Regions from separate parts of the Ureibacillus sp. FSL W8-0352 genome, predicted to be linked through region 2. Evidence: predicted binding sites of a transcription regulator. Region 2 holds the regulator's gene; the other holds the start of a gene.
What was found. The regulator Rex, encoded in region 2, represses fermentation and respiration genes when NADH is low (regulators of the CRP and FNR family bind a similar motif). The targets are predictions, from matches to a motif close to TTGTGAAATATTTCACAA.

Region 1 (5,324 bases), 630 kb from region 2:
CACTTGTTTTTTTGTTAATGGTGGCAAGGAAGAAATTAACACTTTTTTTTGCTTTTGGTTTAATTTCTCGGCATTTAATTGTCGAGCATACCATTTTGAAATGTTAAATAACAACACAATTCCAATAGCAACGAGAAGAAGCAATACAGCAGCCCCTCTTTGTCCTAATGCATCTAAAATAAAGGCTCCAATTAAAGGAGCAATAGCTTGCCCAGAATTTCCACCGACTTGGTAAATCGATTGTGATAGGCCCCGCTTATTGCCTGCAGACATAAATGAAACGCGAGAGCCTTCCGGATGAAAAATGGCTGAACCAAATCCTAAAAAGATGGCAGCAATTAAAAGGATGTAATATTGATTAGTGAATGCAAACATACTTAAACCGATGAAGACGCTCATCATTCCTATAGGTAATGCATATGCAATCGGTTTTTTATCACTAATAAAGCCGATGACCGGTTGAAGTGTTGAAGAAACCATATTTAATACAAAACTAATAAGCCCTAGTTGAGTAAAAGTAAATCCTAAATCTCTTGCAAGATAAGGGAACATTGCTGGTGCAATATTTTGAACAGTATCATTAATTAAATGTCCTATTGCAATGGCAATCATGATAGGGTAAATGGGAGTCCGTATGTTATTTTCTACCAATGGAACGTCACACCTTTAAATATTAATCATTACTTTATATGCTTATAATTCCACATTTCATCAACATTCAGTCTATTACTAATGGCTAGATTACTTTATTTGAATAAGTTATTTCTTCAAAGGGTAAACCCTAAATGATAATAAATTGTTTTAACCATTTACAATAAACAATTTTAAAATGAATTATACAATAAAGGAAGTAATTGCCTATGAAAACAAATCATTATATGCATTGGAAACGTAATATTAGCGTTTTTCTAACGAGTCAAACGATATCGCTTTTCGGTTCTTCAATCGTTCAATACGCCATCATGTGGTATATCACGTTAACGACTCAGTCGGGAATCATGATGACGATTGCCATTCTCTGTGGGTTTGTTCCTACTTTTTTATTATCGCCTTTTGCAGGAGTATGGGCAGATCGTTATAACCGGAAAATGTTAATTATCTTATCAGATTCCGCCATTGCTTTGGCTACACTTATTCTAGCTATTTTATTTTTAAGCGGCTATGAATCTCTTTGGATGCTCTTTATAATGTACGTCATTCGCTCATTTGGAACTGGTATTCAAACGCCGACAGTAGGGGCAATATTACCACAAATCGTTCCTGAAGAGCATTTAACAAAAGTGAACGGAATTAATGGCAGTATTCAAGCCCTAGTAATGCTGCTTTCACCAATGGTTAGTGCGGCTTTGCTTACTATTACAACGTTGGAAACACTATTTTTTATTGATGTCGTAACAGCTGCGATTGCGGTGGCAACTTTGCTATTCTTTTTACAAATTCCCCCGCATGAAAAAGCATTACAACAACAAATCAGCTATTTTGCTGACTTTAAACAGGGACTTGTTTATATTAAAAACAATGAATTCTTGAAAATTTTATTTATATATTTTGCGATATTTTTTGTTATGGCGGCCCCTGTTTCATTCTTAACACCGTTACAAGTAACTCGTACATTCGGAGAAGATGTATGGCGGCTTTCAGCGATCGAAATTGCATTTTCTATCGGTATGATGGCTGGGGGAGCAGTCATTGCTGTATGGGGAGGATTTAAAAACCGAACATATACGATGGCATTATCAAGTATAATATTCGGAGTTTGCACATTTTTATTAGGGATTGTGCCAAACTTCTGGTTTTATTGCTCCATTATGGCGTTGGCTGGAGTAGCGATGCCGTTATTTAATACACCTTCAACTGTACTTTTACAAGAAAAAGTTGAAGGAGACTATTTAGGGAGAATTTTTGGTGTACTGACAATGATTTCTACTTCCATGATGCCTTTAGGAATGCTAATTTTTGGTCCGATTAGCGATTTCATTAAAATTGAGTGGTTATTATTAGGAACAGGAGTAGCGATGTTCGTTCTTAGTTTTGTTTTAGTAGGAAACAAAGTATTAGTAGAGGCGGGAAAACCAAAGAATATGGAATCCAGCCAATAAAAAATGCGGCATGATTGCCGCACTTTTTTGGTCATTAATATACTAAACCGTATAATGCTTTAATGTGTGATAAGTAGCGTACATGGCTTGCTTCTTTCATAAGTGAAGCTGGTAAACCTTTTAGGTGAATATTGTTTTTACCAACAGTTGCTACACCGTCTTTACGTCCAAGGCTTGCAAGAGTACCAGAATTAACTGGGCTGAACTCTTTTAGTTTTTGGCCTTTAATTGTTGCGTAAATGTTGTAAGCTGCAGCTTCTCCCATTTGCCATGCATTTTGAGCAGTTGGTGCATATAATGGACGACCTCCATCTTCAGGAAGAGCAACGGAAGCATCTCCAACAACAAATACATCTTGATGTGATTTAGAACGTAAATACTCATCGATGATTGCTTTACCACGGTCGCATTCAAGACCAGATTCTTGAACGATTGGTAGAGCTGCAACTCCACCTGTCCAAACAAATGTGTTTGCTGTAATTGTGGAACCGTCTTTTAGTGAAATTACATTACCTTCTACACCTGTTACAGGAAGGCCAGTTAAGAATTCAACTCCACGAGCTTCTAAGCTTTTTGTTGCGCGTTCAATTAATTCATCAGGTAATACCGGTAAAATTTTTGGACCAGCTTCTATTAGTTTAATATTCAACTCGCTAGGGTCAACTGCGTATTTTGCACAAATATTTGGAGCGTTGTCTACAATTTCACCAACAAGTTCCACACCTGTTAAACCGCCGCCACCAATGACGATTGTTGCATCCGCAATATTTTTTGTTTTTGCATAGGAAGCAATTTTGCTTTCAATATGGTTGTAAATTCTTTTTGCATCATCTACAGATTTTAATACCATTGAGTTTTCTTCTAAACCAGGAATACCGAAGAAACCAGTTTGGCTACCAAGTGCTACAACTAAATAATCATAAGATAAGACAGAGCCGTTTGCTAAATATACTTCTTTATTTTTCACATTGAATGATTTTACTTCTTGTATAACCGTTTCAATGTCTTTACCTTTAAATAATTTCTTTAATGGGAATGAAATTGCTTGTTCAGAAATTGTTCCACCTGCAAGACGGTGTAATTCAGTAATTAATTGGTGATTAGGATATTTATTCACAACTGTGATTTTAGCTTCATCTTTATTTGCATATTTACGTAATGTTAGGGCAGTTAATAAACCACCGTAGCCTGCACCTAAGATGACGATTTCCTTTGACATATTATTCCTCCGTCCTTACTTTATTAAATAAACCCTTATTGATTTTTGCGTTCAGCTGAAACTTCTAAAAATGCATTAGCAAAGCGTAATAGTTTTTGAACTTCTGGGTCCTTCAACAATTTTAATACTCCGAATAAACCGATTGCTTCTTTAGATTCGTCTGCACGTTCTTTTGCTTCAATAGCTGTTTGTGCTAAGCTTTTTACAGTACTCACAACTGGTTCAGAAACTTCTTTAATTGCGTTAACTGTATCGCTCTTTAATACATCATCTGTTGCTACTTGTTGTGCAAAATCATAAGCCTTTGTAAGAAGTCCTACTACTTCGGCAAGCTTTGGAAGCTGTTCTACTAAATATGTTAAGGACTCTTGCACTTCAGGTTTTAATAATTGATCCAGTAAATCTTGTTTTTCTTTCAAAGCCGACTCTTGAACTTGATTCACTAATTCTTCTGCCATTACCCATTCTCCTTTACTTATCATTATGCCCATTATTAAAAACAGCATAGATACTTCACATACTATTAAAGAAAAAACTCTTCAATTATAACTATGTGAAATGTTTAACAATGTTAACTACAGTTTAAATATAATACAAATATTTCGTAAATCAAGTACTGTTTTTAATAGTGAGTGTTTTATTGGATGGTATGAATAAAAATAAAGATTGAAAGCGTTTTCCTTTTTTATAACTATTAATAACAAAAAAAGAAAACCCAATCATTTTTTGAATATTTCTTAAATTGTGACAAATATTTTACAAAAGTGTTGACTTTTTTTGAATTTGCCGTCAATTTGAATTATACGCTTTATCTATTATAATTTCTAATATTATTTTGCTATTTGTTATTAGAAATTGATAACGAAAAGTTAAAACAAAGATTTTTTACTCAACTTTCGCACACAGATATTGTCAGACATCTCTTGATGTAATTGGGTAAAGACGCAATCCATTCTTGTACTTTACTTTTAAATAATTCCATGTTCAAACAAACATTAGCTTCTGCTAATGTTTGGAAGATCGCTAATAATTGATTCAATGCACTCTCTAGATTCATATCTTTTACATCTTCACATAATAGAAAAAAGAGATTTCCAATCGTTTTAGGATCGTTGTTTTGTCTACGCTCCCACTCTAAGAGTATAAAGCGAGTAAACACAATCGTTGTATGACTAATCAACAGATCATACGAACGACCTTGAAATTCTTTTGCTAGGTTAAGCAATGATTTGGTACACTTGAAAAATGTTTCGATGTCCCAGCGCATCCCGTAAATACGCACAATTTCTTCATCTGAAAGTGTGGTATCTGTACTCAAAATGGCTAACCATTCACTCTTTTTATTGCGGTTACGCACGAATACAATCTTGACTTGTCGTCCTTTTGCAAGATGAACATGGATCGAACCGAGTAGGTCTTTCTTTTCCATGGTACGCTTTGCTTTTTTAAAGAGTTCATCCAGAGTATGGGCTTCACCATCTATGAAATAACGTTGTTTTAGCTGCTTGACCATACCAATGACAAATAAACCTTTATCCGTGATTTTTTCAATCAAAGGCTCATGCGTAAACCAAGTATCCATTAACACATAATCAGCTGTAATTCCTGCATTTAAGGCATGATCCAATAAAGCAGAGACAACGCTTGGCTTATCTTGTTGTGCTTCAAGACGACGCTTGTAGCCGGAAGTGCGTTTATCAATGGATTCATCGACCCCGTTAAGTTGATTTTCCTTTTTCGCTGAACTCAATAAAGCAAAGTCTACAGGTAGAAAAGAATATCCATCAGACCAACCAAGAGTAAGCAACTGAAACCCCTTATAGAATCGTTTCTCTGTATGATCAAATACTCGTGAAAGAAGTTCAACAGACTTGCTTCGGTTGCGTGAAAAGAGTGAATCATCAACAATAAACACCTTCACTCTGTTGTTTGATGTAAGCTTTTTTATACGTCCAGTAAGATCTTGACATAAGGAAAGTAAAAAAGTTCGCCAAGCATAAGTAGAT
Region 2 (5,324 bases):
CTTGATTATAAGAACTATACATATCATCGTTGCTTTAAAAAGCATATGTGTGAGGTGGAGATTCTCCACTATCTCATTGATTTAGATTCTGAATTAAAAGCGTCCTATGAGTTATACCAATACGTTCGACATTACATCAAAACCAAAGACTTTGAGCTCCTAAAGAAAACATTAGAGAATAAACAAAATATCGTTTCCAGCTATATGAAAACCGCCATCAAGACAATCAACAAATACATCAATTATGTCGAGAATACGCTAAAGTACGATTATAATAACGGCATTTTAGAGGGGATTAATAACAAAATCAAAGTGATTAAACGCATTTCTTTCGGTTATCGATCCTTCTATCACTTTAGAAACCGAATATTCATTACCCAAAACTTAGCGAAAATAAAAACAGCTTAGGGGAACCTCGAATTTCCCCTAAGCCATCCGATTACATATTACCAAATAATGTCACTAAAATTTATTCACCAACACCATTTGACAAAGAACCCTTAAAACTTATTCGCAAGTTTGTGAATAGTTTTCTTTTTTGTCAAGACGAACATTCGTACTTATGCACAATCTGTGTATAACTTGTGGATAACCTGTGATAAAGCTGTGAAAAATCAATATATTGTGTGTATTTTTCCAGAACGAAGTGTGGATTTTTTTTTCTGGTGATGTGGATAATGTGGAAAAGGCTGTTGATATGTTGGTATCACTGAGTTTTTATTGTGAATAAAACTGTGGGGAAAATTTATCGAAATTTGTCTATTGACCAAGGTATATGTAATATTCGAAAACAAGATTCATGTTTTCCATATATAAATGAAAAGCTACCTGAATATTATTCAGGTAGCTTAAATTTTCAGGTTTTCCAATTCTTCTTGTAGTTCAAGCCATTGAGTTTCGAGCTCGCTGTGAGATTGCTTTAACGAATCCAGTTTATTTTGGAGCTCTAATGCCTTTTCGTAATCACTAAAAATCTCTGGTTCACAAAGCTTCAGTTCAATATTGTTAATTTCCTCTTCATAATTGGACATTTCTTTTTCAAGCTCTTCAATTTTTCTTCGAATTTGGCGCTCTCGTTTTTTGACTTCTTTGCTTACTGAAGATGGATGTTGGATTTTGATTTCTTCTTGTTTTGCTTCATGTTTTGTTTCATTCAGTTTAGCTAATTCCATTAATTCTTGTTTTTTCTCTACATAATAATCATAATCACCTAAATACTCAAACGTGCCTGTGGCGGATAGTTCAACGACTTTTGTAGCAATTTTATTCATGAAATAACGGTCATGGGAAACGAATAGTATCGTTCCGGGATAGTCCATCAACGCATTTTCTAAAACTTCTTTACTGTCTAAATCAAGATGGTTTGTTGGTTCATCTAATACAAGGAAATTTGCTTTTTGCAACATGAGTTTTGCTAAGGCAAGGCGTGCTTTTTCCCCACCGGATAATGTATTAACAAGTTTTAGTACATCATCGCCACTAAATAAAAATTGACCTAAAACGGAACGAATTTCTTTTTCATTCATTAACGGCCATTCATCCCAAAGTTCATTTAAAACGGTTTTATTACTATCGAGTTTTGCTTGTTCTTGATCGTAATAGCCAATTTTAACGTTCGTTCCATAACGAATGCTTCCAGACAGTGGAGATAAATCTTTGACAATGGTTTTTAATAGAGTGGATTTTCCGACTCCGTTCGGTCCTACTATCGCAACTCGATCTTGTCGGAAGATGCGCAAATAGATATTTTCAGAAATCGTTTGATTTTGCTCATATCCAATTGATAAATCATCGATTGATAGTACATCATTTCCGCTTTGTCTTTCGATATCAAATCCGAATTTTGCTGATTTTTCATCGCCTATGGGGGCATCCATCCATTGGATACGTTCCAACATTTTTCTTCGGCTTTTTGCAAGTTTTGCTGTAGAAGCACGTGCAATATTTTTTTGAATAAAGGCTTCAAGTTTCGCTTTTTCATCTTGCTGTTGCTCATACATTTTTAAATCGCGTTCATATTGTTTTGCTTTTTGGTCCAAATAATCGCTATAATTTCCTATATACTTTGTTACGCGAGTTCTTGATACTTCATAAACGATATTGACGATTTGATCGAGAAAATAACGATCGTGAGAAACGATTAAAATGGCACCTGTATAAGCTTTTAAATAATTTTCAAGCCAACTTAATGTTTCGATATCTAAATGGTTCGTAGGCTCGTCTAAAATCAGTAAATCCGGTTTACTTAGTAGCAATTTTGCAAGGGCAAGTCGTGTTCGTTGACCACCCGATAAGGAAGAAACAGGTTTATCATACATGTCGGGGAAGAATTTTATACCATGGAGTACGGAACGTGTATCTGCTTCATATTGATAGCCACCTGCTTCTTTAAAAGAATGTTGTAGTTGATCATATTCTGCCATAATACGAGAGTAATTCGTTGGACTCTCATACACGGATGGGTCAGCCATTTGTTGTTCTAATTCGCGAAGTCGCATTTCTTGTTTTTTTAACGGTTCAAATACTGTCATTATTTCTTCCCAAATTGTACGTTTGGATTCAAGACCAGCATGTTGTTCTATATACCCAATTGTTATATCTTTAGGAATAATGATTTCGCCAGAATCGTAAGACAATTGTCCAGCGATGATTTTTAATAACGTAGATTTACCCGCACCGTTGCGACCTACTAATGCGACACGGTCACGGTGTTGAACTTCTAATTTTACATCCTTTAATATTTCATCAGATAAGAATGATTTTGTTAATTGATTTACTTGAAGTATGATCATGTTTACACCTCTGTTCACTACTATTAGTGTAATAGAAGACAGGAATTCAAGCAATGTGAACGCTTTACTTATTTAGCTATGTTTAGTAATATAAAATCAATTTCGAGTTGAAGTTAACAGGGGGATTATTGTGAAAAGAGATATAAAAATTCCACAGGCGACAACAAAAAGACTTCCTCTTTATTATCGGTTTTTACAGAACTTTGCAAATGATGGAAAACAGAGAGTTTCATCTCAAGAATTAAGTGAGGCAATGAAGATTGACTCCGCTACAATTCGAAGAGATTTTTCTTATTTTGGCGCCTTAGGTAAAAAAGGATATGGATATGATGTTTTGTATTTGTTGGAATTTTTTAGACAAATTCTAGATCAAGATGAAGGCGCGAATGTCGCTCTTATTGGCGTGGGGAATTTAGGAAATGCCCTTTTGAAATATAATTTCCAAAAAAATCATAATACGAGAATCGTTGTTGCGTTCGATACAAAGGCGCCAATGGAAGGGCATGAAGTAAATGGAATCCCAGTTTATCATCCCGATCGATTAGAAGAAATGTATCAAAAATATAATGCAGAACTTGCAATATTAACTGTATCTTCACGCTCTGCCCAAGTCATTGCCGATCGCTTATCAGCAATCAACGCAAAAGGAATATTGAATTTTACTCCTGTTCGTTTAAATGTTCCGGAAACGATGAAAGTAATGAATATCGATTTAGCAGTTGAACTAGAGGCTTTAATTTATTTAATTCGCAATAGTGATTGATAAAAAGTTTTCACAATCTATTTCCGTTATGTAATGCAAAATATGTCGAATTGGGGTAAAATAAATACATAAACTGAGGAGGTGTCATCGATGGTTGTGCATTTAAGTGCAATTACACCAACTGCCCTTATTATTATCGGGATTGTTGCATTGATTATTTTCGGACCGAAAAAATTACCTGAATTTGGACGAGCAATGGGAACGACTTTGCGTGAGTTCAAAAAGGGTACGCAAGGTTTAATAGATGATAGCGATGTTACTGATAAAAAGAACATCATAGAGATAGATCAGCAACAAAAATCCATTGAGAAAGTTGAAACGAAAGAACAAGAACACAATAAGTAATAATAAGGATGTCTAAAAGAAAAATGGATCCAAAAGAACTTCCTATTATAGAACATATAGAGGAATTAAGAAAGCGCTTAATTATTTGTGCTGTTTTTTTCGTTATCGCATTAATAGCTGGATTCTATGTTGCAGAACCAATCATTAAATTCATTCAGCATGATAATGAAGAATTAGAGGCATTAACATTAAATGCATTCAAAGTAAGCGACCCGCTTACTGTATATTTAGAAGTATCCTTCTTTGTAGCATTAATTTTGACATCTCCGGTGATTTTGTACCAACTTTGGGCATTTATTACACCGGGCTTGTATGAATCTGAGAGGAAAGCAACATTAAAATATATACCGTATTCCTTTGTTTTGTTTTTAGTTGGATTATTGTTTTCTTACTTTATTCTTTTCCCAAACGTTATGAATTTCATGATGAACTTGTCGGAGCGGTTAGATATTCAGCAAACAATCGGCATTAACGAATATTTCTCTTTTTTATTTAAATTAGTGATTCCATTTGGCTTTTTATTTCAACTTCCAGTCATTACATTGTTTTTATCCCGTCTCGGGGTATTGAATCCAAACTTAATGTCAAAGTTTAGAAAGTATTCTTACTTTGTATTATTTGTTATTGCCGTATTAATTTCGCCACCTGACTTAATTTCATATATTCTAATGTCCATTCCGTTATTTGTTTTGTATGAAATTAGCATTGCTATTGCAAAAATCGGATATAAGAAATATTTAAAAGCGGAAGAACAGCGTATGCAAGAAGAAAAGGAAGCGGAACAAAGACAACAAGTGGAAGCTGCGTTAGCAGAACAAAGACGTCTAATTGAACAAATGAAGGAACAAAATTAAAGCCTATTTTCTATGAAATTCATGGAAAATAGGCTTTTTCTTTATTCATGCTTATAAAGCAGGCTATCTTAATGAAAAAATTGTTGAATTTTTTCAATGTTCAATTGTAAGTATGTAACAAAACCATTTAGCATCATGTGCGCGATAATTGGAGTGATTAAACGTTTTGTCTTATTATATAGGAAGGCAAAAATAAAACCAGTTATGGTATAAAGAATGATATGACTAAAATCTAAATGAATAATCGCAAAGACGATTGCACTTATGAAGGCAGCTAACCAAAAGTTATTTTGTGCTTGCATAATCGATCCAAATATTACGCGGCGAAACACAAGTTCTTCTAAAATTGGTCCAAAAATAACGGAAGCTAGAATCATGATTGGTGCGATTTTTGTAATGTTTATAATGGCTTCAGTATTTTCAGAGCCAAGCTCAATGCCTAATGCCGATTCAATTTGAATACCAATCACTTGACCTAAATAAATCATGAAAAAACCGATAATTCCCCAACCAATTGCTACCGACAATGGCATTTTTTCTCCTTTTAAACAATTCCAAAAGTTTTTATTT

Region 1: a site for Rex is predicted at 3,870-3,887, ahead of NST98_RS14225 (DUF1641 domain-containing protein). Genes of this name have one in related genera too.

Annotation. Positions count from the first base shown of each region.
Region 1 is NZ_JBBOQT010000001.1:2,815,924-2,821,247, forward strand. It holds gene NST98_RS14210 (MFS transporter) at 1-612, opposite strand, end outside; gene NST98_RS14215 (MFS transporter) at 861-2,099, shown strand; gene NST98_RS14220 (NAD(P)/FAD-dependent oxidoreductase) at 2,134-3,318, opposite strand; gene NST98_RS14225 (DUF1641 domain-containing protein) at 3,354-3,776, opposite strand; partial or broken gene NST98_RS14230 (IS4 family transposase) at 4,208-5,324, opposite strand, start outside.
Region 2 is NZ_JBBOQT010000001.1:2,182,791-2,188,114, reverse strand. It holds gene NST98_RS11070 (ISL3 family transposase) at 1-408, shown strand, start outside; gene NST98_RS11065 (ABC-F family ATP-binding cassette domain-containing protein) at 849-2,792, opposite strand; gene NST98_RS11060 (redox-sensing transcriptional repressor Rex) at 2,923-3,555, shown strand; gene tatA (twin-arginine translocase TatA/TatE family subunit) at 3,646-3,900, shown strand; gene tatC (twin-arginine translocase subunit TatC) at 3,924-4,754, shown strand; gene NST98_RS11045 (CPBP family glutamic-type intramembrane protease) at 4,823-5,324, opposite strand, start outside.